3 regions of the Methylobacillus methanolivorans genome follow, and region 1 is predicted to be linked to each of the others. Evidence: riboswitches for the same ligand, from Rfam matches in the RefSeq annotation. Region 1 holds a riboswitch; each other region holds the start of a gene.
What was found. Region 1 has a riboswitch for thiamine pyrophosphate ahead of LG202_RS01870 (TonB-dependent siderophore receptor). Riboswitches for the same ligand answer to the same signal wherever they lie in the genome.

Region 1 (9,943 bases):
CTCCGCTTTTACGCCTAGCTCTATTTGCCGAGAGCGGCTAGGGTCCATAATGATTTCTGCATTGGTCGTGCCAGTGGGCGCTTCGCCACCTGGTTCCAGGCCTTGGGAGTAAGAGCCATACACCGCTACTGCTGGCTGCACGTTGTAAACCAATGCTGCACTCGGCAGGATGAATTGATCATCGGTACTACGGGTGGTGGTTCCTGATGAGTTGAACTGGTCACGTTTGAGTTGCACGTAACGTAGGCCTGCATGTAGCTTGAGCTGCTCGGTCAGGGTCATGACATCTTGTACAAACATCGCGCGCTCTTCATCTTTACGGCGCAAATGAACGGGCTTGACCTCTGCTGGTGAGTAATTGTCGTAATAGACAGGATTGTAGATGTTGCTATCACCGACATATGGCGAAACATAGTCGGCAAAGTGATCGCGACGACGCAGCGTCGAAAGGCCGACTGTCAGGTCGTGCTTTACCACACCTGTGGTGACATCGCCTTGTAGCAGCGCCTGGGTAGTGGTGATGGAGCGCTTGTCATTTTTACGGCGCAGGTCATAGAGGGAATAGCCGCCATCACTGCAATAACCGACATATAATCCCTGGGCTGCACAACCTGAGGGTAAAGCCACCGCATCATCTCGATGCAGGACTGATTGATTGGCCTGCAAGGTGGTACGCCAGTGGTCGTTTAGTGTGTAGTTGAACTTCACGCCGATATTGTGGCTGTCATCGACGACAGGGCTGCTCCAGGATTGATCGTTGAGCATCTGCTTGGCGCGAATACCTGTCGGAATGCGCTGTTCAGGCCCAAGCAGCTGGAAGCCTGGTACGGTCAATTGCGATTTATGCTGATAATCCAGATCCAGCTGCAAGAGCGCACGTGGGCTCAGGTGGAAATCAAACGCACCTGAAATGAAGTTACGATTGCCTGTTGAGCCATCAATATATGATTTGATGTCTTCCGCCGCGGCATTAATGCGATAACCGAAGATGCCGTTTTCAGTACGTCCGCCAATATCTACTGCGCTATATACCGTACCGCGTTCGCGTACCTCAAAAGTTGCTGTGTGCAGCGGCGTATCGGTGGGGCGCTTGGTCACATAGTTGAGCATGCCGCCTGCAGCAGCGATGCCTGATTGCAGGCCTGCCAGGCCTTTCAATATCTCGATACGCTCCTTGTTTTCCATGGGCACCATGGCTTGCGCCAGAATCACCAGTCCGTCTTTGCGATAGTTGGCACCCTGATCCAATACGAATCCGCGAATCGCAAACCAATCTGCAAGGCCAACAGCGTTGTAGGAGTTTTGCACACTGGCATCCCATTTCACTGCATCAGTGGCGGAGCGTACGCTGCGATCCTGCATCTGTTCCTGTGTCACGACCGTAATTGAGGCCGGTGTTTCCAGTAAGGATCGGTCGGAAAAACTGCCAATGCTAGCCCGCCGTGCCTGAGTATCCGCTGATGCAGAGGAAACGACCAGCTCCGGCAATGCGCTATCCTCGGTATCTGCCGATTGTGCCAAGGCAGCAGGCGAAAATGTGCAGGCGACTGCTAGCACGCTAAGTTTGTGACGGAAAGGGAAAGCTGGCATTGTTGTTCACTCGCGTTACGGAAAGGCACGCGCAGGAATGAACAAAGAAGCTCCGGGATGGACCTTGAGTGGCTTTGCGCTTCCCTACGCTGGCATTATCCAGGTCAGGTTCAAGGGTTTTTCTCACCCGAAGATTTGACTCTTCAGGACCCCTAGCGTGGGCCGTATACTACCAAAAAATGTAAAGAAAACGCCAGTTTGTTGCGAATAAGGGTGAGGTTATTTTTGAACTGCGCCTAATGTGACGGTGCTAGGCCACAGCAATTGCAGGTGTGGTAGCACATTTTGCTCACCAATTTGGCTAACCAGGCCTGAGCGGCGCAATTTTTCCAGGATATTGGGCCTGGCTTCGGCAATGACCAGGCGAATATTGTGATGCTTGCAGGTATCCAGCAGGTTCCACAAAGCTTGCATGCCGGTGGCATCCATGATGGGTACCCGCGATATCCTCAGCACAATGGTATCGGTATCCTCTCGCAGGGTTTGCAGCCGGTGTTGTAAATGTTCTGCCGCACCAAAGAACAAAGGGCCTTCTACGCGGTATACCAATGTGCTGGGTGGCAGGCACCATGTGCGTTGCCCGTATTCTTGCTGGAGGTCAGCATCGCTCAATTGCGTGATGCTGACCGTTTCCGCCATGCGTTTCATGAACAATAACGTGGCAAGCATGACGCCGATATTCACGGCGATCACCAAGTCGCTGAATACCGTAAGCAGGAAGGTGATCAGTAGCACGGCGACATCTGCACGCGGTGCGGTCTTGACCATATGCAAGAAGCGATGTGCTTCACTCATGTTGTAAGCCACGACGAACAAAATGGCCGCCAGTGCCGCGAGCGGTATATTTGCTGCCAGTGGTGCCAGCAATATCACAATCAATACCAGCGTGAGCGCATGGACGATGCCAGAAAGCGGGCTGTTGCCGCCATTGCGAATATTGGTTGCCGTACGCGCCAGTGCGCCCGTGGCGGCAAATCCACCGAATAATGGCGAGGCGATGTTGGCAATGCCTTGTCCAATCAGCTCCTGGTTGGACTGATGGAGGGTACCAGCCATATTGTCCGCTACGACCGCCGAGAGCAGGGATTCAATCGCACCCAGCAGTGCAATGGTGAAGGCAGGGCCGATCAATTCCAGCATGGTGGCAGCGCTGATACCGGCTGGCAGGGAAAATTGTGGTAGGGCCTGCGGGATACCACCGAATGTGCTGCCTATGGTGGTGACTTCCTTGAAACTGAATATGGATTGAAGCACAGTGGCCGAGACGATGGCTACCAATGGACCAGGGATTTTTTTCAGGTAGCGATTGGAGAGCAGCAAAACCGCCAGGGTGAAGATACCCATCAAGGTAGTGTGCAGTTCCAGGTGGGGCAGTGCTGTGATCAGGCGCAGTAATTTCTCGTGGAAATGGTGTGCCGCTTGTGGCGCAAGCCCGAAGAAGTCTTGCCATTGGCCGACAAAAATAATGACGGCAATCCCGCTGGTGAAGCCGATGATGACTGGCTCCGGGATATAGCGAATGACACTGCCCATGCGCGCTAGCCCCATGATGAGCAGCATAATACCTGCCATCAGGGTTGCGATCTGCAAGCCAGCAATGCCATATTTTGCAGTGATGCCTGAGAGGATGACGATGAAGGCCCCAGTCGGCCCGGTGATCTGCAAGCGGCTGCCGCCAAAGAGTGAGGCGAGTGTACCTGCGACAATCGCCGTATACAGGCCTTGTTCCGGCTTGGCCCCGGAGGCAATGGCAAACGCCATGGCGAGTGGCAGGGCCACCACCCCGACGATCAGCCCCGACATGATGTTGCGGTACCAATATTGGCGGGAGAGCAAGCCAGCATGCTTGGCTTCGAGAATCGCGATCATGATGTAAGGGACGCTAGGCAAGTGACAGGCATATCATAGCCTCTTTACCTACCTCGGCAAGATGATGTGTAGCGGCTTATAGGGATTCAATGAAATCGAGCAGTTGTTGGCGTTCTTGTGGCGACATCTGTTGCACTATGTTGCGCGACTCTTCTGCTTCGCCGCCATGCCACAGGATCGCTTCCAGAATAGTCCGCGCCCGGCCATCGTGCAGAAATCCTACATGGGGTTCCACTTGTTTGGCCAGGCCAATGCCCCATAGTGGCGGGGTGCGCCATTCGCTGCCGCTGGCAGCAAAATCCGGGCGCTGGTCAGCAAGCGCTGGCCCCATGTCATGTAGGAGTAAATCGGTATAGGGCGCGATCAGCTGTTCACCAAGGGCTGTCAGGCGCGGGAAAGCCGCTGTCTTGATTTCTGGTTGGTGGCAGGCTGCACATTGGGCTTGACGGAACAGCAAGGCCCCGTGCTGTATGGAGGCTTGCTGTTGCTGGCGGGGTGCAGGGGCAGCAAGCGCAAGTTGATGGAATTCCATTTGCTCGAGCTGTGCGGCGGATATTTCAGGCATGCCGGAAACGGGTGCTTGCTGACAGGCAATTTGCTCTTCGGCGCAATTGCCATGGCGGAACAGATGCGAGCTTAGCCCCATGTCGCCAGCCAAGGCGCTGGCGGTTTGCTCACGCAATGTGGCGACATTGGCTTTCCAGCCGAAACGGCCAATCACTGTTTTTTGCTGTTCTGCACTCCACACCCAATTGACCTTGCCCTTGATCGTGCCAGGCTTGGGCTGGGCCGCCAATGCTAGCAATGTGCTATCCGGGATGGCGGCGAGCAAGCCCATGCCATAAATCGCGGGGGCAATGCGGGCAGAGGTTTGCAGATTATCTGGCATAGGGCCATATGCCAGATTGCTGAATGAAATACGTGGTTTGCGTAAGCTGACGATTTCACCTCCATTTAAGAGGACATAGGTTTCTTCATAATGCAGATGCGCACGGCCTTCAGCATTGACGCCAGGCGCACCGAATTCCTGCAATTGATCGCCATACCAGGGCAGGGGCAAAGGAGCACCAGTGATGGTTTTGCCGGGAATGCTGAGGCGAACCAGCATGGAACGCATGGATTCTTCTGGTGAATCTGGTGCAAAGCCCCGACCATTTTTGGCGTGGCAAGCGATGCAGGAGTTGCGGTTATATAACGGCCCTAGCCCTGCGATTTCACGATCAAGCGCGGGAGAGATAATCTAGCTTTGCCGCACCAGGCTGCGGCCTTGCTGGAATGTCTGTATATCTTTTGTGGAGAGTGGTTGTATCGCTTGCGAGTATGCCTCACGAGTGGTGTTGTTTGTCACTACCCTCGCTGCTTCTTGACTGCTGGTAAGTCTGGGAATAAAAGTACTTGCGATAAGTGATGCGACAAGAAAGCGATACAACATCAGGGTTACAAGCCTGCTGCAATGCGGGTAGCGGCTTGGTAGCGATCATGCATGATCTTCTGCCATTGTGCTGTTTCAGTGGTATCTAATGTCCTGGGAGCCTTGGAGTCGGCGGTAGCCTCATCCATGGGTAGAGATTGCAGTAGCTTCTTTGCTTGCAGCACTTGTGGCGCATTTTCCCCCAAGGTATTGCTGGCAGACTGGATGGCGGCGATGGCCTGCTTCAGGCTAGCCAGGTTTTCCGTGATGATGGCATCAAACAAGGCATTGGTGATCTCTTGGCGAGCCAGGCCACGTTTGGTGTCATAGGTAAATGCCGGATTATTTGCAAACGGGTTGAAATATCCTGCGGGTTGATCTGTATAGACCGAAGGCCGCACAGGTAGCTTGCGAATGTCCGGGTGAAACAGGAGGTGCTGGCCTTGTGCTGAAAGCACAAAGCTGGTGAAGGCTTGCGCACCTTCCTGATTGGCTGCCTGCTTCATTACCGCGATATGCGCTGGAGAATAACCTGTGACTTCAGGGTAAAGAAATTGCAGCGGTGCGCCATTCGCGATGGCAGAAGCCGTGAAAAAGTCGATGGTCAAGCCTGCCAGCAAACGGCCAGTGGCAATATCATCGGTAATAAAAGTCGAACCCATGCCTACCAGTTCCGAGTTGGCGGCGATCTCCTGTAACAGGTTCCAGCCAGCCTGCCAACCGTAGCCTTGCAGCAAGATATCAATCAGTGGTGGGGCGTACCCCACTTTTGAAGGTACAGGCAAGGCTACCTTGCCTCGCCATGCTGGATGAGTGAGATCATGCCAATCATGTGGCACAGGTAGTCCTGCTGCAGTGATACCCTGCGGGTTAATTGCAAGGCCATACCCTGCTATTTCTGTGGCAATGTAGTTGCCTTCGCGCAATGGGAATCCATTGATGGAAGCAGGCAAGCCATCAAGGGTTAAATGTAGTGGCTGAAAAGCCTGTATTTTTTCTAGCTGGGCGAAATTACGTTGCGCAGGTGTCCAGTACACATCGACTGGCTGCGATGCATCCTTGAAATACGCCATGGCATCGCGCGATTGCCGCCAGAGTATTTCCAGCTTGTATTGCGGATATTGTTTTTCAAATGCCGCTTCGAATGGTGAGACGACCTCTTGCGGATAGCTGGTCATCACGATGACCTTGGTCGTATCCGCCCATGACACCTGGCTGACAAGTATCAGCCAGATGATGAGAATCTGGATTGGCCAGCTCAATGCTGCCTTGATAGTAAGAGAGCGGGCCATGATGTTTCCTATCTAGTTGTGAGTTGCTTAGAACTTGCGCGTGACGTTAACAAACATATTGCGGCCTTCCATATAGAAGCCTTCTGTATATGCATAGTTTTTGTCGAGGATGTTATTAATACCTGCTTCGGCAAACCAGTCCGCATTGACTGCATACATGGCTTTGATATTTCCAGTTGCAAAACCCTTGGCTGATAACCAGGTTGTAAGTGCCTGATTTTGCCGAGAGTAACGTGATGATGAGGCTTCCATGCTCGCTAATATCTGTAAGGCACTATTTATTTTCCACTTGCTGTACGCAAAGAGTTTTTGGCGCGGTACATCTGTTAATTGTTGGTCGTTACTTAGGTTATCTCGATTGATGAAGGTATAGTTGCCGCCCACTTCAACATTATCGCTGGCAAACCAGGTTCCACCTAGTTCGATACCCTGGCTTTGTACTTTTCCAATATTGCGGAATTGAAAGCAATTTCCCCCGCCTGCAGTACAAGCTGAATTTGGAAGGCTGACAGATTGAATCATGTCTTTGGTATCAATAAAGAATACCGCTCCTTGCAACTTCAACTCTGGTAACACGAAAGCGCCAGCACCCAGTTCATAATGAGTGGCTCTTTCTGTAGCTAGATCAGGGTTAGGGACAGCGCGACCAAAACGGCCAGAGAAACGGTCCTTCATGGTTGCAAAGCGACTTTTCCTGGAGACTGTAAGGTGAATGTCGCTATCTTCTGTTGGCTTATAGAATAAACCTGCTTGAGGATTCCACGCATGGGCATCGCCATTTGGGAAAGCGTAAATCTGGTTGAGGTTGTTCAGCCCTTCAGCCTTGATCGTGTCACGCTTGTCATAGCTAACGCCTGTTACCAGACTCAGCTTCTCGGTGAAGTGGTGAGAGTCTTCGATGCCGAGTGAGATTGTGCGATCTTCAAATGTTTGAATGGGATTGCCCTTGTTGTGCTCTTCGTGCTTGTCATGCTTGTAATGAGCGGAAAGTTTCAAAGTATTGGTTTTGGCAATATCGAAGCCCAGTTCGGCGCTAGCGCCATAGGTGTCGTCGTTATAAATGCTAGTGAATGAACTGTTTCTGGTCATTGTGGCATAACGCGCATCATCAAAGCTTTCCAATACATTTTTGAACTTGTCATAGAAAGCCCGGATTTTCAGGTAGGTGCTACTACCAAAGGTGGTACGTGAAATGAAATAAAGACTTTCTTTATCCCATTTTGGCCAATCCCAATAGTTGGCACCGCGTCCACTATCGTTGCCTGCGTATACAGGGCTACCTTTTGTGCCTTGCTGATTGATGTAATTCAGGCTGTATTCATTGCCTTCGCTAGGAGTTAAACCGATTTTAAGGTTGATTTTTCCGTCCCTGTTATATGCACGCTCTCTATCACCACCATTTTCAAAGCGATTGGGTGTGTAATCACTAGACATACGAGACCGCTCATTGTCCACGTATGAAGTATTGGCTTGCCAATACCATGTGTCGTAATTACCGCCCATGTTGACGTCAGTGGTATAGCCGTTGAATTTGAGATTGCGGTCAGTTTTCATGCCAGCTGTGATACTGCCTTCAAACTCTTTCACTGGCTTGCGACTGACTAGGTTGATTGCACCACCCAATGTATTAGGCCCGTAAAGAACAGAGCTGAAGCCTTTAGAAACTTGGATTTTAGATAAATCAAAAGTATTGAAGCGACCAAGGTCAACATAACCGTCGTAAGTGACGTAGACCGGAATACCATCTACAAAGACAGGAACCTGTCGTAAATCGAAACCACGTAATTGCACTAGTTGCTCATTACGCTGGCCACCTTGAGTCATGCTTATACCTGGCAAGGTATTGAGAGCTGTACCAACAGTTTCACGATTAAAAAGTCGCATATCTTCTTGCGTAATCGTATTGTCAGAGAGGCTAGTGTCTTCTTGCTGCTTGGTGGTGGTGACATTGATTTCACCCAGATTAAAAGGTGAAACTTCTGCCAATGAAACTTGGCTGCTGGCTAATAGCGCAAGAATGACAGCTACTTTCAGCCGCTTATGGTTAGTGAACATTGATCTCCCCGATGCTAAGTAATTGAAACAAAGGCGGGATTAAATATGAAATCATTATATTTGTAAATATATAACGTAAGTTATACATGAGTCACTGCATGAGATGATTCAAATATGTCAGTAGGCTAGCGTAACTGTCGAGGTTGGCTTGAATTAATCACTTGTTCTGGTAGGCTTTGCCGATACTTTCAGCAGGTGTTGCCGTGTCGCCATTATCCGAAATCCGCAAGTATCTTGAATCTGCAGCGCAGAGTTCGCTGGATGATATTTATGCAATTGACCCCCAGTCTTTAACATTAATGACGGTATTGGTTGATGGTGCCGAGGCGCCTGTTGCGGAACACCCGGTGGAGAATTTGCTGCTGGCATTGAAAGAGCCGAAGGTCAGGGAATTTCTGGAGGCTGTGCCTAGAGAACAAGTCATGCTGGATATTAGCCATGAGTTGCATGAGCTTAATCGTTACCTGGGCGAGTTTCGCTTACTGATGGTGGGGCGTGTCAGTGGGCAGGTATTGCTGGTGATGCGGGATACCCATGCATTCAGTCGCCATCTCTTGCATGTGCTGAATGAGGGGGCAAACCTGACAGCGTTGATTTCCAACGCGCCGGGCGTGGTTTATCAGGCGCACATGAGCCGGGATGGCGTGATGGGTTTTGTTTACTTGAGTGATGCTTGTAAGCCTTTACTGGGAGAGGATGCTGAAGTATTAGTTGCCAATCCTGATATTTTTCTTTCTCTCATTAATGAGGAGGATAAAGCCGCTTATGAAAAGAATGTCAGCGAATCTGCGCATAATTTAAGTGTGCTGAATTGGACGGGCCGCTTCTGGATGCAGGCGTGGCAAGATACGAAATGGATTAACCTGCGTGCCAGTCCACGCAAGATGCCCGATAACACGGTTGTGTGGGAGGGCATCATGACCAATATCACGCAGAGTCGACGCGAACAGCAAGCCATTCGCCAATCGCATGAAAAACTAGCCCGGCTTTCTGCCCAGCTTGCACAGATCAAGGAAAAAGAACGTTTGCGCATCGCCCAGGAAGTGCATGATGACCTAGGGGGAAACCTGACGGCAATTCGTCTCGGTTTGTCTTCCATCATCAAAAGGCTGGGGCCTGAGCAAGAGACATTACTGAGTAAAGCTAAGCAATTGGAGGCAATCGTTGATGATACATTTGAAGCCGCCCATCGCATTGCGAGTGATTTACGTCCCAACGTACTGGAGTTGGGGATAGTCGCTGCATTGGAATGGCAAGCAGCCCAGTTTGTCGAGAAAATCGGGATTCCTTGCGAGTTTGTTTGTCATCAACCTGAACTGACGGTGTCGACTGATCATGCAATTACCTTATTCCGTATTTGCCAGGAGGCGATGTCCAATATTGCTAAATATGCCAAGGCTAGTTATGTGAAGGTGACTTTGGCGGCATCAGCGGATGAGATTGTGATGCAAGTGGTGGATGATGGTATCGGCATTGCGCCTGTTGATAGGTTAAAGAATAATGCCTTTGGCATTAGCGGTATGGCGGAGCGTGCGGTAGCGCTTGCTGGGCAATGCAAGGTGCACGCGGGTAAACAAGGAGGTACAATAGTAACGGTAACTCTACCAGTGCAGCCAGTGAATATTGCCACGGCACTTAAATAACAAAACGATAATAACAATAACGATACTTCATATAATAACCATGGCATTGACTTCTACTTCTACAATTAAAGTGATTATTGCTG
Region 2 (9,943 bases), on a different contig from region 1:
CCGAGAATAGCTGCAGGCAAGAATGCAACAAATAGGTTCAGGATAAAACGCTGCGAAGTATTGGTATGCAAGGTAGTGGCCACCGAGGTCAAGCGGCTGCGATACTCCCAACACACGGCCATAATCGCACCCAACTGGATCACGATCTCGAACACCTTGCCCTTGTCGTCGTTGAAATCGAGCAAGTCACCAATAATGATCAAGTGGCCAGTGCTGCTAATGGGGAGGAATTCGGTGGCACCTTCCACGATGCCGAGGATAAACGCCTTGAGTAATAGTATTAAATCCATGTCATGCCATCTTTATTGTTGATATGAGCGGCATCATGCAGCATGCCTGTGAACCTGCGATGAACCGCCCCCCGACGATTCAGCAGGAATGATCCATGTTACTTAATCAAGGAGAATGCCCGCGCCATTAATTCAGCCTGGCTACCTGGCAACTTGCCATCAGGGCTTAATTTATCAATCGCCTGCGGCAGATACTCCGCCAGCTTGCGACCAAAATCATCGGTAGGCAGGGAAAGCTGTGCCGCCATCGACTTGATCAACTCCGCTCCAAACACCTGCACTACCTGTTGCAAGCTTAACGGCAAGTTGCTTCCAGAACCCAGCCACGACTCGACCTCGGCACCCAGCCCATTGGCACGCAACTTATCGAGCACGCCCTGCGGCCCACCCGATTTATTCATCAGCTCAAGTCCGGCTTGTATCATCGGGTTGCCACTGTTGCCAGCTACCTTGTTCATCACCGATCCGGCAATACTGTCAAATAATCCCATTCACACTTCCTTCAATCATGATAGCTAGCTAGAAGCGCTCGCCGGGGCGCAAATAACGCCAGGTTCCTACAGGCAATTTACCAAGCACGACACTGCCAATACGCACACGCTTGAGTCCGACCACGGTGAGACCCACCAGTTCACACATCCGGCGAATCTGGCGCTTGCGCCCTTCGCGCAGGACAAAACGTAACTGGTCCTCATTTTGCCAAGACACCTTGGCAGGCTTGAGCTTGACACCATCAAGGCTAAGGCCGAAATTAAGTTTTTTCAGCCCATCTTCACTGAGTGTACCCGTCACACGCACCAAGTATTCCTTCTCAGTTGTCGAATCTTCTCCGATCAATTGGCGTGCCACGCGGCCATCCTGGGTCAGCACTAACAAACCAGTCGAATCAATATCCAGACGGCCTGCCGGAGCCAAGCCGCGCAAGTGTCCGCGTTTGAATACAATCTGGGTCGGGTCTTCATCCCAATGGTTATCAGGGCTTACCAGCACAACCGCTGGTTCATATCCATCTTCCGCCTGACCGGAAACATAGCCCACTGGCTTGTGCAGCAAGATAGTAACAATCTCGGACTGGTGTTTCTGCGCCTCTTTGCTGACCTTGATCTCGGCATCGGGTGATACGCGTGTACCCAACACATCGACCACTTCACCATTGACCGTCACCCAGCCATTGGCGATGAAGTCATCCGCCTCGCGACGTGAGCACAGACCAAGCTCAGCCATGCGCTTGGAAAGCCTGGGCAACTCTGGTTGGCTAGCAACAGGCTTGGGAGAAAACTTGGGATTGGTATTTCTATCCTGATTGAATGTTCCTTGCTCAAAACCATCCCTGGCCTTGCCACCACGACGCGGCGTATCACGGTCAGCAAATTGGCGCACCTGCCCCTCTCGTGCGATAGACCTGGGCTTATTGGCATGAGGAGGTTTGTTAGCTGCGGGTTTTCTACCCGCACCATCACCAGGTGCTCTTTCCGCAGTACGCCTAGCAGCCTCTGGCCTGCCCGACCGCTCTCGCTCAGGCTTATTAGCCCTCGCTGGTTTTGCTGCAGCGGTATCCGCTACCGAGTTTTCAGGAGGCCTCACTCTAGGCGCTGGAGCAGTCGTCCGAGAACGCTTGGCTGGATCTGGGCGGCGCACTGGAGGCTTACTGGCATCTTTGCTGGAGATAGAGCCGGGTTTCAATTTAAGCGTGGTCATGGCGGGATTTTAACATAGCAGGCTTAGCCGGTCTGGACAGCTTCAACATGTCACTTGATACCAGCAAGAGCCACCTTATAATGGCTTTCCCTTAATCGTTTAGTCGGCCAGCATCCATGTTCAAAATCATCGAACATTGTCTTGAATTCACCATCTTCCGCAGTCGCTGGCTACTAGCTCCGATGTATCTGGGCTTGGTGGGTGGCCTGGTCATCCTGCTGGTCAAATTCGCCCAGGAGTTCATGCATATCGCCAGCCATGTATTGGAAGCACAAGAGCAGGAAGTCGTGCTTTCATTACTTGCCTTGGTCGACATTACCCTGGTGGCCAACCTGCTCATCATGGTGATTTTTAGCGGCTATGAAAATTTTGTTTCCAAGATTGATGTCGCAGAGAACGAAGACCGACCAGAATGGATGGGGAAAGTTGACTACTCGGGACTCAAGCTCAAGCTGATTGGCTCCATCGTGGCAATCTCTGCCATAGACCTGCTCAAAGCCTTTGTGCATCAAAGCAGCAGTAGTTCAGAACATCTTAGTAATACGCAAATGGCCTGGATGGTAGGCATTCACGTCACCTTCATTGTGACCGGGCTACTCTTCGCGATCATGGATCACATTGCGGAAAAGGATAAACATCACCAATAAAAAACGGCCAGCAAGCACTGGCCATTTTTTAACGCTTTGCTAGCAATTCAGCATCACACTTTTTGATAGACCTCTGCCCCTTTTTTCACGAACTCAATCGCCTTTTCCTGCATGCCTTTGCTTAACGCAGCCTGTTCATCCACGCCCAGCTTATCAGCGTAATCGCGCACATCCTGCGTGATCTTCATGGAGCAGAAGTGCGGGCCGCACATGGAACAGAAGTGCGCCTGCTTGGCACCTTCCTGCGGCAGGGTTTCATCGTGGAATTCCTTGGCTTTTTCCGGATCAAGCCCAAGGTTGAACTGATCATCCCAACGGAACTCGAAACGTGCTTTGGACAAGGCATTGTCGCGAATCTGCGCGCCGGGGTGGCCCTTGGCCAGGTCGGCGGCATGCGCAGCAATCTTGTAGGTAATGATGCCAACGCGCACGTCCTCCTTATCCGGCAGGCCTAGATGTTCCTTGGGTGTCACATAACAGAGCATGGCACAGCCGTACCAGCCTATCATGGCAGCGCCGATGCCAGAAGTGATGTGGTCATAACCTGGGGCAATATCGGTGGTCAATGGGCCCAGTGTGTAGAACGGCGCTTCGCCGCAGTGTTCCAGTTGCAGGTCCATGTTTTCCTTGATGAGGTGCATGGGCACGTGGCCTGGGCCTTCAATCATGCACTGTACATCGTGTTTCCAGGCAATCTGGGTCAGCTCTCCCAAGGTCTTCAGTTCAGCAAACTGAGCTTCATCGTTGGCATCATAGATAGAGCCTGGGCGCAGGCCGTCACCTAGGCTAAACGACACATCATATTGCTTCATGATCTGGCAGATGTCCTCAAAATGCTCATAGAGGAAGCTTTCCTTGTGGTGAGCCCAACACCACTTGGCCATGATAGAACCACCACGCGACACGATGCCCGTCATGCGCTTCGCTGTCATCGGTATATAGGCGAGACGTACCCCCGCGTGGATGGTGAAATAGTCCACGCCCTGCTCTGCCTGCTCAATCAGGGTGTCACGAAAGATTTCCCAGGTCAGGTCTTCGGCCTTGCCGTTGACCTTTTCCAGGGCCTGGTAAATTGGCACGGTACCAATCGGCACTGGGCTGTTACGGATGATCCACTCGCGGGTCTCGTGGATGTTTTTACCGGTGGAAAGATCCATCACGGTGTCACCACCCCAACGCGTACCCCAGACCATTTTTTCCACTTCTTCCGAGATGGAAGAGCCAAGCGCAGAATTACCGATGTTGGCGTTGATTTTCACCAGGAAATTGCGGCCGATGATCATGGGCTCGATTTCAGGGTGGTTGATGTTAGCCGGGATAATCGCGCGACCACGGGCCACTTCGTCGCGCACGAATTCTGGCGTAATCACCTTGGGAATGCTGGCACCGAAATGCTGACCTGCGTGCTGGGTTTGCAGTAGTTCGCTCATGTTTTCGCGGCGCTGGTTTTCGCGGATGGCAATAAACTCCATCTCGGGAGTAATCATGCCCTGCCGCGCATAGTGCATCTGGCTTACATTTTTGCCAGGTTTGGCACGTAATGGCTTGCGCGTCAGGTTAAAACGCATCTCAGCTAGCTTGGGGTCTTGCTTGCGCAGCTTGCCAAAGTCTGACGTTGGGCCATCCAGCTGCTCGGTGTCATTACGCTCGGCAATCCAGCCAGCCCGTAGTGCCGGCAAGCCATTACGGATGTCGATGTTAACAGCAGGATCTGTATAGGGGCCGGAAGTATCGTAGACAACAACCGGCGGATTCTTTTCTGCACCAAAAGCAGACGGAGTATCAGAAAGCGAGATTTCACGGAAAGGCACGCGAATATCCGGGCGCGAGCCTTCAACATAGATTTTGCGGGAGTTGGCAAAGGATTGTTTGGTGCCTGCATCAATCTCCGCAGTTTCATTAAGAAACTTGGCATGCAGGTCTTTGTCGGTGGCATTCATCATTGGCTCCAAAAATAGCGGGAAGCGTTTTTGGAATACCAATAGGGAAAAGAATAGAGCTTGCCCCATCAAACCAAACTGCGCTTCCCTACGGTGGGATTATCCACGTCAGGTTCAAAGGGTAATTCTCACTGCCATCGTATTCATACAAATACAAAAGCAGACCCCTAGCGATTGGCGCAATGTACGTTAAAACCCTGATTTGATCAAGACGATGATGAGCAACTCAATACGGGAGGAAGATGGCTCAAGCTGCCATCAGGCAACAACCAGGCCACAGGCTTGATACGGTTATCCACCCTGCATGCGTCAATATAGCCTATTGAGCCTGGTGTTTCTGCGACGTAACGCAGCATAGCCTCCTGTGTGCGTACGACATGTGGAGGCGAGGTACCGTGAAAATACAGCGCGTTCCAGTACTCCACCTGATCTTCCGGAACACTATCGAGAATGAGCTGCGAGAAGCGCTGGCGCAAGGCGCTTTCCGGACCCAGGTTAACAGGCTCTATGCGCTTGCCATTGCCCCAATAGAGCTTCTTTCGCCAGAACACCAGCGCCAGCTCTGCCTTGCTGAAGGCATGCAGATTCTGCTCCTTGGGCACGATCACGGCAATCGTTGCCACTTCTGCCGCCATTGCAACAGGCAACAACAAGTGCAAACCCAGGCAAAGAAATAGCCAGCGCATCAGAACAGGATCGCAAACGAAGCCATGAAACCCTTGGGAGATTCAAGACGCTCTTGATCCCCCCCGACATATTCAAGCTTGAGTATTCTTGATGGCAAAGGCCGCCAGGCAGCCCCCACGACCCAGCGCTCGCTAGAGCCCTCCGCGGGCCGATTGAAATTTTCGACACGGCCAATCGCAAACCAGTGCTTCTGCAACGGAGCAACCACTTGCAGATAGGCACCACTGCCGCCTTCGTGCCCATTGGTATAGAACCGTTGCAGCGTTTCTCCACTGAATTCCCAGCCCTTGTGCTGCACCATGAAATCCAGCCCCACCATGCGATACCGCGTGGCACTGTAACGCAGGTCCTCCGCCGTCTCCAGTAATGACAAACCCCAATTGAATTTGCCCGTGATCTCGAAACGCATGCCCTTGCTATCCTTGTAGGGAATGCTGTCATCACGGTCACGATGCCTTTCCTGCACAGCTTCCATGAAGAATTTGTATTCAAAAGCCTTATCAGAAAAAGGCGCAGCGCCATACACCATGAAACCATTGACCGCTTCAGGAAACAAGCGACTGGTCACCAACGGGCGTGATGATGTCCAGACCAACGGTGCTGCATGCACCACGTTCCAGCGCCCGGTCGGCGTCAGGAAACGGCCACTACGTAAATTGAGCTTTTCAGAGAGGTTGTAATCGAGATAAAAACGCTCGACATCAAAATAGGAATCTCGCCCGGTCGTGCCTTCGCCGCTATACCAAGTCAGTGGTTTTTCCACCTCAAGTTCGGAGAAAAAGCGCAGGCGACCACCATTATCCCAGGTGACAAACAAACTCACTTCATTCAAGCGGGCATCGGCCTTGCCACCAGGATGTAGATTGATACCGGCACTGGAATAGCCGCCCAGTTTGAATCCATCGAGAAATCCAGGCTGGGTATCGGCCTCATCTGCCGCAGCTGCAATCTTGCAGATACTCAGGCTCAAGGCTACACTGGCTACAAGAAGCAAGTGCATAATGCGCATGTTTTTCTCCGGACAAACCACCTGTGATTCCAATCAGGCCTACACCCTTAACAGATCGCCAGAGCATGAGCTTCTGGATTTCCCCCAATAGCGCGCATTCTCGCACTGAATGATATGTGGCGAAAAGCGCTATCTATCCGGCATTTATTGCTATTCGCCTTCCTGTTGGCGGTGCTGCTACCTGCCATATTGATCACCGGCCTGGCGTTCTACGAAGCCAGGAGCGCGCTCAAGAGCGCCATTCAGAACGGCATGCAGACGCAGACCACCGCAACGGCCCTGGAAATCGACCGCATGATGTTCGAGCGCTTGCAAAACGTCAGCTCCTGGAGCGAGCTCGATGTCATGCAGGATGCGCGTATCGGCGATATCGACAAACGCCTGTCGTCCTTCCTGACCGAGCTCAAGGATAGCTACTCGGATATTTACACCGAGCTTTACGTGGTGAATCGTCAAGACATGGTCATTGCGGCCAGCAACCCGGCGCGCCTGGGGACATTTGCGCCCAGGCTCAAGCCTTGGTTGCACACTCTCATCCAGCACAAGATCATCAAGCTCGGCCAGCTTGAAGGCCACCGTTTACCTATCTATACCGACATTAACGACGACTTCAATGATGACAAACTCTTAGGCACCATCGTTGTAGTATTCAACTGGCAGCAAATTGAACAAATCCTGCAAAGCGGCATTTCAGGCCGTAGCGCGGCAGCCTTATTTGCACAGGACAAGCTGATTGCAGCGACAGATCGCTGGGCTAAAACGCAGAACAACAGGCGCTTGATCGCAAATGCCACCGCTAGTGGCTACGAAGGTTATCGTGGTTTTAACTGGCAGGTCAGCATTGCACAGAACCGTTCACAAGCGCTTACTCCAGTGCGCCAGATGGCTTATATCTTTGCTGGCCTGCTGCTTGTCACAGTGCTATTGGCCACTGTGATTGCCATACCGGTAGCACGTGCCATTACCCGTCCTGTCACACGCCTGACCGAGTTTGCCACCCGTTTTCTGCGCAATCCCGATGCCTCACTGCCTCCCGCAGGCGGCCCGGAGGAAATTGCCGAGATGTCTCGTGCCTTTGCCAAAATGATGGAGGATCTTGACCACTCCAAGCAAAGCCTGACCAGGGCAGCAAAACTTGCAGTTGCCGGAGAAATGGCAGCAGCCATGAGCCATGAGGTGCGCACACCGCTAGGCATATTGCGCTCATCCGCCCAGCTATTACAGCGCGATACCAGCCTTGCCCCTGAAAGCCAGGAAATTTGTGGTTTTATCATCAAGGAAACCGAGCGGCTCAATAAATTAGTCAACACCTTGGTCGACTCCGCCAAGCCGCGCCACCCTGAGCTGGTACCATCGAACATCACTGAACTGGTGACAATGTGCGCTGGAATGATGCGTAGCCAGGCTGCAAAGAAAAATATTGAAATTGTCCTGCAGACCAGTACGAGCATTATCTGTGAGTGCGATGACGAGCAAATGACCCAAGTCATGCTCAACCTGCTGCTCAACGCCATACAAATCCTGCCCCCAAACGGCAAGATCACGATTCATCTTGAGGAATCGCAAACACAGGTTGTCATTGCAGTCTCTGATAATGGCCCTGGCGTCACAGCTGAACACCGGGAACAGATTTTCGATCCCTTCTTCTCGCAACGAAATGGCGGCATCGGCCTGGGGCTGGCGATTGTGCGCCAAATCATCCTGGCCCATCATGGCAGCATTCATGTTGAACCCAATGATCATCAAGGCGCGACTTTCGTTATCCAGCTTCCGCGCAATGGAGTGTAAACCCGCATGAGCAAACTCAAGAACATCCTCGCACTGGACGATGAACCCAGTATGCGCCGCCTGCTGGAAATCAGCCTCAAACAAGCAGGCTATCAGCCGGTGCTGGCAGAAAATGGGCGCGAAGCGCTTGATATCTTGCGTCAAGGCGGCATAGATTTAGTGATCAGCGACCTGCACATGCCTGTGATGGACGGCCTGAAACTACTAGCCACCATGCAACAGGAAGGCATTGATGTCCCCTCCATTATCGTCACCGCACAAGGGGAAATTTCTACCGCAGTAGAAGCCATGAAACTAGGCGCATCTGATTACATCCTGCGCCCTTTCGACCTCAGCACGCTGGAAATCGCCATTGAGCGCGCGCTCTCATTGAGCCGACTAAAACTGGAAAATCGTTATTTGCGGGCTGAAGCCAGCCAAGATACCCAACTGATCGGTCAAAGCCCGGCGATGCAGAAGCTACAGCAGTCCATCAGGCAAGTCGCACCAGAAAAAGCCACCACGCTGATCGCAGGCGAGACCGGCACAGGCAAGGAGCTAGTCGCTCAAGCGATCCACCAGCTTTCACCACGCAAGGATGCCCTGTTTGTTGCCGTCAACTGTGCGGCCATTCCCGGTGATATGTTGGAATCTGAGCTATTTGGCCACGAACGCGGCGCTTTTACCGGCGCAGTGAAAAACCGTATCGGCAAATTCGAGATGGCTGATGGCGGCACATTATTCCTTGATGAAGTCACGGAAATGCCTATCGGGCTACAAGCCAAGCTACTGCGCGCCTTACAGCAAGGGGTAATTGAGCGCCTGGGCAGCAATCGCAGCATCCCGGTGGATATGCGCGTGGTAGCTGCAACCAACCGCGATCCATTGCAGGCCATTGCCGATGGAAAATTGCGCGAAGACCTGTATTACCGCCTCAATGTATTCCGCCTTGACTTGCCGCCATTGCGCGAACGCAAGAGCGACATCCCCGCACTGGCCACCCATTTTCTCAAGCCTCGTGGACTCAGCCTGGATGACTCGGCAGCACAAACACTGCAAACCTATACATGGCCAGGAAATATCCGTGAACTACAGAATATCCTGGAGCGGGCCGCTATCATCTGCGGCGGAAATACCATCAGCATTGAGCACCTGCCCACAGACATCACACAACACACCACGCTAGCGACCACTACCACCGTTGTTCCAGAGACAATGACATTAGCCACTAAAGCGAATATGTCATTACCTATTGCCACGGAAACCTTGGAAAAAGATATGATCCGCGTCGCCCTGCAACAAACTAAGGGTAACAAAAGCAAGGCAGCACGACTACTTGATATTAGCGAACGCTCACTATGGTATAAGCTCAGCCGCTACAAGCTAGAAGACAACACCGACCAAGAAGGCCCGCTGCCAGACTAAGCGGCAAACTCCCTAGAACTTGAAACTCTGCCGTGGCAGGCTATAATCGGCAGACTGATAGCCACGCGATGGATAATGTGATGCACCATGATGTAGAACAAGCACGCTTCAACATGATAGAGCAGCAAATCCGCCCCTGGGAGGTACTGGATGGCACAGTACTTGACCTATTGGGCCGAGTACCTCGCGAGGCCTTCGTGCCTGCCCAATATCGCGGGCTTGCATTTGCCGATATCGAAATTCCCCTGGGTTTTGACCAGACCATGCTCTCACCCAAGCTTGAGGGCCGTATTCTACAAGCCTTGGAAATTCAGCCAGGTGACAAGGTATTGGAAATCGGCACGGGCAGCGGCTATTTCACCGCCTTGCTTGCTTCGCTGGCAGGCGAAGTACACAGCGTGGAAATCAACGCAGAACTTAGCCATCAAGCCCAAGCACGACTGACAGAACAAAATATCCACAATGTCACTTTGCATGTTG
Region 3 (9,943 bases), 960 kb from region 1:
GCGCCCCACAAAATCTGTGCATAACTTTGTGGGCAGTCTGGGGATGGCAAAATTAACTTGCTGATGCAATAAAGAGAAATGCCGCTGCCTATTTTCTAGGCAGCGGCATCATTTTAGGCGTAATACAGAGTGGCTTAAGCGATGTGGACTTAGCTATATTTGCGGAACTGCCCCACCACCACCCCAAAAATCTCGAAATCACCATTGGGGCGAATCACCGGAAAATCCTTGTTGGCAGGAATCAGCACAAACTGCCCATCTTCCTTACCCAAGGTCTTGAGCGTAAATTCGCGGTTGAGGATAGCCACGACAATATCGCCAAGATTGGCAAAAGGACGTTTTTCCACAATCACGACATCGCCATTAAAAATCCCCGCATCCTTCATCGAGTCACCACGCACTGTGATGAGGATGGTTTGCGAGGGCTTTTCGATAAGGTAATCATCAATACCCATCGTGTCTAGGGTATCGCCATATGATGGTGTGGCAAACCCGGCCTGTACCGTGCTCTCAGCCAGAATCCGCTCGAAAAAACGCCTACCCGGCTTGAGCCGCTTATCAGGCGCATAGTCGAGGAAGCCCTGTAACTTGAGCCGCGCCACGAACGATGTCACCGCATTCTTAGATTTAAACCCAAGCAATTGCGCGACATGGCTAAAAGTCGGCAATGTCTTGTGTTCGGCGAAATAGTCCTGGATCTTGCCCAGGTATTCAAAGTCTTTGTCTTGTCCCATGGGTGAAAATTTACTGTACGAATGTACACAAAGTCAAGCTTTGGGACAGAGTTTTTTTCATCACAACACGGCATGCATCATGCCCGTGATCATTCCGCCTTGACTGGTTTGTCTTGTTTATCCTCTGGTGGAGCCAACTGCAAGAGGAACTCTGCCACCTGACGAGCACACTCCAAGGGAAACAAAAGCTCCTGTTGGCGAATGTTTTCCATCGCGCCATCCATGCCAATCACCGTCATCCTGACTTCCTTATACTCTGTCGTTTCTACGGAGATCATGGGGCGATCAAGGATCACCAGATTGGCCTTGTTCTCTTTTTTCTGATTGTCTGCCATGCGTGCTCCTTTATGCAAAAAAGGGCGGCATGATAACAAATTCCTGCCTGCTTAATACCTTTACCGTGAACAATCTAGCCACTTCTCAGGTAAGCAACATCACTAATAAACCAGCAGCCAAAGCGACACCAATCACAGGATAAGTACGCCAAGCCAGTGCTTTGCCTCCAATAACACCGACTAAAGCTGCCTTCACCACACTATTGCTGATCACGGCCAGCACAATACCCTGCGTCGCCACGTTCATCCCCAACTCGTGCAAGGCATTACGCGATAAAGACAAGCTGATGGCATCGACATCGGTTAGGCCAGCAAGGATAGAGACCAAATAAACGCCAGCATCCCCCATATAGCGCCTGCCCGCCTCAACGAGGAACAAGATCAGGCTTAACAGCAAGGCAAAACGGATAGCTGGCCTTAACTCAAAAGGGTTGCGTAGTGGTGTTTCTGCATTGGCTGGCTCTTCCTTGATAGCCCTTAGCCAGAAGACCCCGGCTCCGGCAAGATACACTAAACACATCACACTCAATGGCCAGGCAATATGCGGCAATATGGAAATATTCACCGCGGCCACAATCAGCAAGACACGTGGAAACATCAAAGCTGATGTCGCCAGCAGGCCTGCTGACAATACATTCTGCAATGGCTTGCTGGACAAGCGTGACAGGGTAAGCGTCATGGCGGTGGAAGACACCAAGCTACCAAGGATAGCCGTCAACATCAGGCCATAGCGTGTGCCAGTAAGACGAATGGCGATATAGGCAATGAAGCTCAGCGCGGCGATCAGCACCACCATCCACCACGTGGTATAAGGATTGAACACGCCCCAGGGATCATAAGTCTCGTTCGGTAATACGGGCAGCATCACCACGGAAATGAATAGCAACTTGAGCGCACCGGAAACTTCGGCCTCACTCAAGCGCTTGAGCAGGGAATGCAATACGTTTTTCAGGCTGAGCAACAAGGCCACCACCACGGCACCAGCGCTTGCCAGCATCACGTAGCCAGACAAAGCAAGACTGCCCAACAGGAAGGTGATCAGCAAGGCCAATTCGCTGGTGATGCCATGGTCACCAGTGCGGCGCACATCCACAACGTACGCAATACCCACCACCAGCATCAATGCCGCCAGTACCGTCACCCATACGACCATGCCCATCTGCTGCCCCAGCAAAGTGCTCAAGCCTCCCAGCAAGCCAGTCAAGGCAAAGGTGCGGATGCCTGCACTTTGGTATGAGTCGTTTTCATCGCGCTCTTGCCAACCGCGCTCAGCGCCGATCAATAGCCCAGCACCCAGTGCAATGAGCAGGTGCAGCATGGTGTCGATAGCAAAGGTCTGGTGCATTGATTAGGCTCTCGGTTATATCTGCAAGCATGATACCAAGAGCCAGCATCCTCTGGCACAAAGACAATGCTAGACGCGTACCGGCCTAGCCAGCCCTAGATGACTGCGCAAGGTGGCATGCTCATAATCGTGGCGGAACAGGCCGCGCTGTTGCAGGATGGGAATGACATGATCGACAAAGTCCTGCACGCTTTCGGGTTGCATCGGCGGCATCAGGTTAAAGCCATCTGCCCCGCCATTGCGGAACCAATGCTCCATCTGGTCTGCCACCTGCTCTGCCGTGCCAACCATGGTGCAATGCCCTCCCCCCGCAGCCAGGCGGCCCAATAGCTGGCGCACGGTAGGCTTTTCGCGTTCAATAATGCGTAACACGGTGGCATAGCGGCCCTTGGGGCCGGTAAAGGCCTCCAGCGGCGGCAAGGGTGGCACTGGTGCATCAAGCTCCCAATCCATGCAATCCTGATCGATAAACAACTGTAATTGCCGCAGGGATGTTTCTGCAGGCAATAGCTCATCCAGCGCCCGCTGCTTGGCACGCGCCTCGGCCTCAGTTGAGCCAATAAAGGTCACAAGACCTGGCAGGATAGGCACATCCACTTGTCTCCCGGCAGCTTTGACTCTAGCCTTGACGTCGCCGTAATAGGCCTGGGCCGACGGCAGGTCATAGGCCACGGCATAAATCGCCTCAGCATATTTCGCGGCGAGTGCGCGGCCATGATCGGAAGCGCCCGCCTGGAACAGCACAGGATTACCTTGAGGTGGGCGCGGTACGGTCAAGGGGCCATCAACGAGGAAATGTGCGCCTTGGTGATTGATCTGCCGAACCCGGCTTTCATCAACGTAATCTCCCGCGCGGTCGTTGAGCAATGCACCATCATCCCAGCTATCCCACAGTTGCAATACCGCCTGGATGAATTCCTCAGCCCGCGCATAGCGCTCAGCATGGCCGGGCATCGCTTCATAACCGTGGTTCCTTGCTTCAACATCAAACATCGACGTCACCACGTTCCATCCTGCACGTCCACCGGAGATATGGTCCAGCGATGCCATCAGTCTTGCTGCATGGAAAGGTGTGTAAAACGTGCTGGAAATGGTGCTCACCAAGCCGATGTGCTTGGTAGCACGGCTAATGGCTGTCAGCATGGTCACTGGCTCGAGGAACCAGCGCGGCCCATCAGTAATGTTATTGGTCGCATGCCCATCGGCAAAGAACACCGCATCCAGCTTGCCACGCTCGGCTAGCTGGGCCATTTCCTCGTAATAGCGAATATCACCCAGGCGTTCGACCTGGGAATCCGGGTGGCGCCAAGCAGCGTTGTGGTGGCCGCAACCGAACAGGAATAAATTGATGTGCATCATCACCACAGCCCTAATTCTTCACCAAGCCACCATCCACAACGAGATTCTGCCCCGTCACGGCACGCGACCAGGGCGAGGCGAAAAACAGCACCGCATCGGCAAACTCTTCTGGTGTCGTCACGCGGCGTAATGGTGTACTGGCAGCAATCAGATCAAACACGGCCTCTGGCGTGGCAGCAGAAGCATCGGTTGTACGCAGCAAGCCGCCCGACACCATATTGACAGTAATGCCCCCCGGCCCCAAATCTTGTGCCAGGGTACGTGTGAGTGACAACAAGGCCGCCTTGGCAGCAGTGTAATCGTGATAAGGCACTACCGGGTTCTGGAACAAATTGGTGCCGATATTGATCACCCGCCCCCAACCCTGTGCACACATGCCAGGCAAGGCCGCCTGCACAGTATTCAACGCGCCCTTCACCACCCCATCGAACTGTTGCTGCAGGCTTTCCCAGCCAAGATCGGCAGCATGAGCTCGGGCATCGCCATTGAACTTGAAATCCGGCAGCGCATTGTTGACCACCGTCGTCACTGGCTGAGCGAAATGTGCCTGTGCCTGCTCCAGCATGCAACGCACAGCCTTTGCATCGCTCACATCCGCACCTATCGCCAATGCACGTTCAGGCGCTTCAGCCACGAGCCTGGCCGCGGCAGCCTCGCTATGAAGATAATTGATGACGACCCTTGCACCCTGATCGAGGAAGGCACGGGCAATATGCTGGCCCAGCCCGCGTGCGGCACCGGTGACGAGCACGACTTGGTCTTGAATACGGAGTTGTGGGGCTGATGGATTGTTCATGTCATTCCTTTGCAGTAAATCATGACAAAGGAAGACACCGCAGCCAGGGCTGCGACAGGCATTCCTCCGCCAGTATGATCTGGATCAGGTATACGGGTTTGCTCTCAGCCCTGTGGAAACCATTCCATCAGGGCACCCCGTGCCGAAAGGTTGAACCATAGCACGGAATATGAACGATTCACATCCAATGCATTGTGAAAATCGTGATGAAAGTCGTTATAATCCGGCACCAGAACGGCCACTTGCTATTGGCCCGTTCAATCCTGGGGGAGCCGATCACGGCTGAGAAATGGCAATGGGCCATGACCCTTAATACTTGATCCAGATCATGCTGGCGAAAGGAAGGAAGTACCGCATCGGGTTTGCGTACTCCTTGTCGTTCGTTGATTACAGGAGTCACCACAAGATGCTCAGTACACAAGCCACGCTCGCTTGGCTGATTTTTTTCGCCGCCGCTTTCGCCATTCTCGGCATGGCTTACTCGCGCCGTTATCGCGGTAATCTTGAAGAATTCATCGTCGCCCGCAACAGCCAAGGCTCCATTGCCAGTGTCATGGTGCTACTCGCCTCTTCCCTCGGTGCATGGATATTGTTCTCGCCAGCTCAAGCGGCTACCTGGGGCGGCCTCACCGCGGTGATCGGCTATGCCCTTGGCGCGATGTCGCCGCGCATTGCCATGATCCCGCTCGGCAAGCGCATGCGTGAACTCATGCCCAATGGCCACTCCCTTACCGAGTTTCTCATCGCGCGCTATGGCAAGCCAATGTATCTGCTCGCACTCAGCATCATGCTGTTTTACCTATTTATCGCCATGAGTGCGGAGATCACCGCCATCGCCAAGATGGTGACCATCCTTGCGCCAGTGCCGCTCTGGGCCACGGCAGCCATCGTGCTCGGCTTCACGTTGCTCTACACCACTTATGGTGGCTTGCGTGCCTCTATCTTCACCGACAAAGTGCAGATCGTCATCATCATCCCGCTGCTGGCAGCACTGGTATTTATTGGCTGGAAAGCAACCGGTGGCGTGGTGCCTGTCATGGACAAGCTGCGCGAAACCGCACCGCAGCTCATCGACCTACACGATATTGGTGGCATCAAGGCCGGGCTGACCTTCTTCGTCGCCATCCTGCTCACCGGCATCTTTCATCAAGGCAACTGGCAACGCATTTACTCTGCGAAAGACATCCCTGCCATGCGTAACGGCTTCCTGCTGGGTGGTTTGCTGGTCGTGCCATTCATCTTCATCATGGGCTTGTTCGGCCTGGCCTTCATGGCGATGACACCACAAGGTGATAGCTCGGTAGCGCTGTTCAGCGTGGTCATGCCCAACATCCCGCTTTGGCTGGCCATTGCGCTGATTCCACTCGGTATATCCCTGGTGATGTGCAGTGCAGATAGCGCGATCAGCGCGATTTCAAGCATTGTGGCTGTGGATATCGGGCGAGTGATGCCTAAGCGTAGCGCTTCGAGCTTGATGCGATTGTCACGCTGGCTAGTGCTGCTGGTCGCAATCCCGGTGTTGATTGTTGCTGCACAGGGCTACAGCGTGCTTTACCTATTCCTGCTCGCCGACCTGCTATGCTCGGCGGCGGCTTTCCCGGTCTTTTTCGGCCTGTTCAGCCGCTCGCATACCGGGCGAGAAGCGGTCATGGGCACCATTGCCGGACTGGTCGCAGGATTGTCCATGTTCCCCACGCCAAATGAACCCGCGACCCACTTGCTAGAATCCTTCCTGCTGGCGGCCTTGACCCCCGTAGCAGTCATTACCATCACCCGCCTGCTCAAACGTCGCAAGGAACACTTCGAGCTTGCTTCGTTGACACATGCAAGCCGCAGGCTGGATCAAGAGCAACTCTAACGACCCTAACAACTCAAAGGGCGAGCGCAGCGATTGGGCATCGCTGCGCTCGCCCTTGATATTATGTGAAGTGAAGTATTAAATCAGGAACTACAAGACAGCATCGAGCATCCAGCCTTGTGCTTGGCCCAATCCGGTCGCAAGGCAGCAAAGCGCTCCTTGCCTGGCTGTTCGTCGTAAGGCTGGCGCAACACTTCCAACAACTCTTCTATCAAACTGTTATCACCAGCATCTGCCAGATCGATGGCTTGTTGCGCCAGGTAGTTGCGCAAGACATACCGCGGGTTGACACGGTTCATGGCCTCTTTCCTGGCTATTGGGTCACGTCCATCTGCAACCGTTGCCTGGCTATATTGCTTGAGCCAATCACTGAACCTGGGCTTGAAGGTTTCCCATAGTGCATCGCTATAGGCCCCGCTTTCCAAGATGTCCAAGTCTGGCTGGGTGGCTTCGATCAAGGCCAGCTTGCGGAAAAATTCGGTCATGTCGATCTCGGCCTGGGTCATGAGATCGAACACTGCGGTGAACAAAGGCTCATATTCATCGCGCCACTGGCTAAAGCCAAATTTGGCAGCCAACACGGCACCCCACTCTTTGTTGTAAGCCTGGTCGAATAGCATCAGGCCTTCGTCGTAAATTTCCCGCTCTGGCTTCAAGGCATACAACGCTTGCGCCAAGCGCTCCAGATTCCAGCGGGCAATCTCGGGCTGGCGACCAAAACAATAACGACGGCCTGCGGCATCAGTGGTATTGGGCGTCCAGCCAGGGTCGAAGTTATCCACCCAGCCGTAAGGGCCATAATCAATAGTAAGGCCGAGAATCGACATATTGTCGGTGTTCATCACGCCATGGACAAAGCCCACGCGCATCCAGTGTGCGACCAGGCGCGCAGTGCGTACACAGACAATGGCAAACCACTCGGCTAAACGCTCATCTTCGGGGAAATCAGCCAACTCAGGAAAATCACGGTGAATAGTGAAATCCACCAGCGTTTGCAGCGTTTGTTTATCCTGGCGCATGGCAAAAATCTCGAAATTGCCAAACCGGATAAATGAGGGCGATACACGGCATACGATTGCGCCCTTCTCAGCCTGCGGGTTGCCGTTATAAAACATATCGCGAATCACAACATCACCGGTCTGCACCAGGCTCAGGGCACGCGTAGTGGGAATGCCAAGATGGTGCATCGCCTCGCTGCAAAGAAATTCGCGTACCGATGAGCGCAACACGGCACGGCCATCCGCCATACGTGAATAGGGTGTCACGCCCGCGCCCTTGAGTTGTAACTCCCAGCGCTGACCCTGGCTGTTTACTACCTCGCCAAGGCTGATCGCGCGGCCATCGCCCAACTGCCCGGCCCAATGTCCAAACTGGTGACCTCCATAACACATGGCATAAGGTTCCATGCCTGGGATAAGGCCATTGCCAGCCAAAGCATTCACCCAGGCCGGGGACTTAATGTCTTCCTCACTCAAGCCCAGTGCCTGCAACATCTCGGACGAATAAGCCAGTAACTTGGGAGCGGATACCGAAGTGGGCATCACACGTGACCAACAGGCGCCATACACCTGACGCAACTGGTTAGTAGTATCCGGGTCACCAGGCAAATCCCGCAGGAAACGGTTATCAAAAGTAGGCATCATCACAGTGGGGATTTCATTATCAAAGGTCATATAGAATGACAGCGTTGCCTATTGTATGTTCTCTGCTGAGATAAATTAAGTTGGCAGGCTGCACAATAAATAGGCAATAGCAAATTCCACATGATATAACAACCGTTTAGCCAGCTCATGCGCATGCTGCCCACAAAGTTACCCACAGAAATTGTTGAGCTAGTACTACTTTCATCAGAACCATGGGAATATGGCAATGTCTCTGCAACATCCACCTGGATATTGAAAAGCGATGATTCCATTTTCCATTCTTGATCTCTGCCCTATTGTGCAAGGTAGCACGCCAGCAGAGGCCTTCAGCAACTCCGTCGCGTTGGCCCAGCTTGCCGAGGAGCTAGGCTATCGACGATTCTGGCTGGCAGAGCATCATAATATGCCGGGCATTGCCAGTGCAGCCACTTCTGTCGTGATTGGTCACGTTGCCAGCCACACTAGGACAATACGCATCGGCGCTGGCGGCATCATGTTGCCCAACCATGCGCCACTGGCGATTGCCGAGCAATTCGGCACGCTGGAATCCATCTACCCTGGGCGCATCGACCTTGGGCTGGGTCGTGCTCCCGGTAGCGATATGACCACAGCGCGCGCTTTGCGACGCGACCTGCATGCCCATGGGGAAGATTTTCCGGACTTAGTCGCAGAGCTCCAGCATTACTTCGCCCAGCCCCAGGCGGGCCAAAGCATCCGTGCAGTGCCTGGAGCCGGATTAAACATCCCCCTGTGGATATTGGGCTCTAGTTTATATGGTGCTCAATTTGCCGCAGCACATGGCCTGCCATTTGCCTTTGCTTCGCATTTTTCACCCACGTTCCTGCTACAGGCACTTGATACCTATCGCCGCAATTTCCAGCCATCAGCCTCGTTGAATAAGCCTTATTTCATGGTCACGGCCAATATCCTGGTAGCCGATACCGATGAGGAAGCGCGCTATTGGTTCAGTTCGCAGCAACAAGGCTTTACCAACTTGCATCGTGGCACGCCGGGCCAACTGCCACCACCCGTAGATGATATTGAGCAATACTGGACACCTGCCGAGAAATTAAGCGTCGAGCGCATGTTGGCTTGCTCGCTGGTTGGCTCTGCTACCACCGTAAAGGCCGGGTTGAGGAAACTACTGAATGACCTCATGCCTGACGAATTAATGGTGACTGGCCATGTGTTTGACCTCGCAGTACGCTTGCAATCATATCGTGCCGTTGCCACCATTCGCGAACAACTGTCCACAGAATGAAAAAAGCCAGGCAATAAGCCTGGCCAGGGGCATGTATACCACTAGGTGTTAATACAGGTGATGTTGATCCTGCTGGCGTTTACGCCTGCTGATCAACCCCATCACGCCTAGCCCCAATGCCAGCATGCCATAAGTGCTAGGCTCAGGTACTGCGGTGACCACCACACCATCGAGGAAAGAACCATAGGAAGGTGCATTCTGTGGCTCAATCGAAGTGAACTTGAGCGTGGTAAGCGCATTAGAAGCTACCAGATTGCTGAAGTTATAGATCACCCATCCGCTGTGAGAGGTAACTGAAGTTGCAACCACCTGGTTCCCGCCCCAATACACTTCCAGTGCGCTATTAAGCCCCCCCGGAGTATCGGAACGGCCTGAGTAGGCAAAGCTCAAGTTATAAAGCTGCCCTGTTGTTGTCGACAAATCCTGCCAGATTGAAGTCAGGTTGGTAGAGTTCAACTCCAGATATTGCTCGCCATCGTATGCAGTATTGAACGCTGACCAACCACCATGATCGCTGCCACGCTGTATCTCAAACAGACCGTCAGAGTACCAGCCAGTCACATTAGCCAGTTGCTCATAAGCACCCGAAATAGTATCGGCCTCAAAACTACC

Region 2: another riboswitch for thiamine pyrophosphate. It lies ahead of thiC (phosphomethylpyrimidine synthase ThiC); the one in region 1 lies ahead of LG202_RS01870 (TonB-dependent siderophore receptor).
Region 3: another riboswitch for thiamine pyrophosphate. It lies ahead of LG202_RS06350 (sodium:solute symporter family protein); the one in region 1 lies ahead of LG202_RS01870 (TonB-dependent siderophore receptor).

Annotation. Positions count from the first base shown of each region.
Region 1 is NZ_BAAILT010000002.1:117,762-127,704, forward strand. Features, by position in the region: gene LG202_RS01870 (TonB-dependent siderophore receptor) at 1-1,590, opposite strand, end outside; TPP riboswitch at 1,655-1,754, opposite strand; gene sulP (sulfate permease) at 1,810-3,459, opposite strand; gene LG202_RS01880 (di-heme oxidoreductase family protein) at 3,536-4,699, opposite strand; gene LG202_RS01885 (ABC transporter substrate-binding protein) at 4,897-6,162, opposite strand; gene LG202_RS01890 (TonB-dependent receptor plug domain-containing protein) at 6,190-8,217, opposite strand; gene LG202_RS01895 (sensor histidine kinase) at 8,421-9,860, shown strand; gene LG202_RS01900 (response regulator) at 9,907-9,943, shown strand, end outside.
Region 2 is NZ_BAAILT010000004.1:376,289-386,231, reverse strand. Features, by position in the region: gene LG202_RS11750 (undecaprenyl-diphosphate phosphatase) at 1-290, opposite strand, end outside; gene LG202_RS11745 (YidB family protein) at 389-781, opposite strand; gene LG202_RS11740 (pseudouridine synthase) at 810-1,988, opposite strand; gene LG202_RS11735 (TIGR00645 family protein) at 2,105-2,635, shown strand; gene thiC (phosphomethylpyrimidine synthase ThiC) at 2,689-4,575, opposite strand; TPP riboswitch at 4,644-4,754, opposite strand; gene LG202_RS11725 (substrate-binding domain-containing protein) at 4,782-5,261, opposite strand; gene LG202_RS11720 (hypothetical protein) at 5,261-6,271, opposite strand; gene LG202_RS11715 (sensor histidine kinase) at 6,386-8,059, shown strand; gene LG202_RS11710 (sigma-54-dependent transcriptional regulator) at 8,066-9,463, shown strand; gene LG202_RS11705 (protein-L-isoaspartate O-methyltransferase family protein) at 9,544-9,943, shown strand, end outside.
Region 3 is NZ_BAAILT010000002.1:1,082,419-1,092,361, forward strand. Features, by position in the region: gene LG202_RS06325 (LexA family protein) at 150-734, opposite strand; gene LG202_RS06330 (hypothetical protein) at 824-1,069, opposite strand; gene LG202_RS06335 (MgtC/SapB family protein) at 1,155-2,414, opposite strand; gene LG202_RS06340 (LLM class flavin-dependent oxidoreductase) at 2,484-3,773, opposite strand; gene LG202_RS06345 (3-oxoacyl-ACP reductase) at 3,784-4,569, opposite strand; TPP riboswitch at 4,614-4,719, opposite strand; TPP riboswitch at 4,825-4,929, shown strand; gene LG202_RS06350 (sodium:solute symporter family protein) at 4,976-6,427, shown strand; gene LG202_RS06355 (protein adenylyltransferase SelO) at 6,511-8,067, opposite strand; gene LG202_RS06360 (LLM class flavin-dependent oxidoreductase) at 8,333-9,331, shown strand; gene LG202_RS06365 (PEP-CTERM sorting domain-containing protein) at 9,380-9,943, opposite strand, start outside.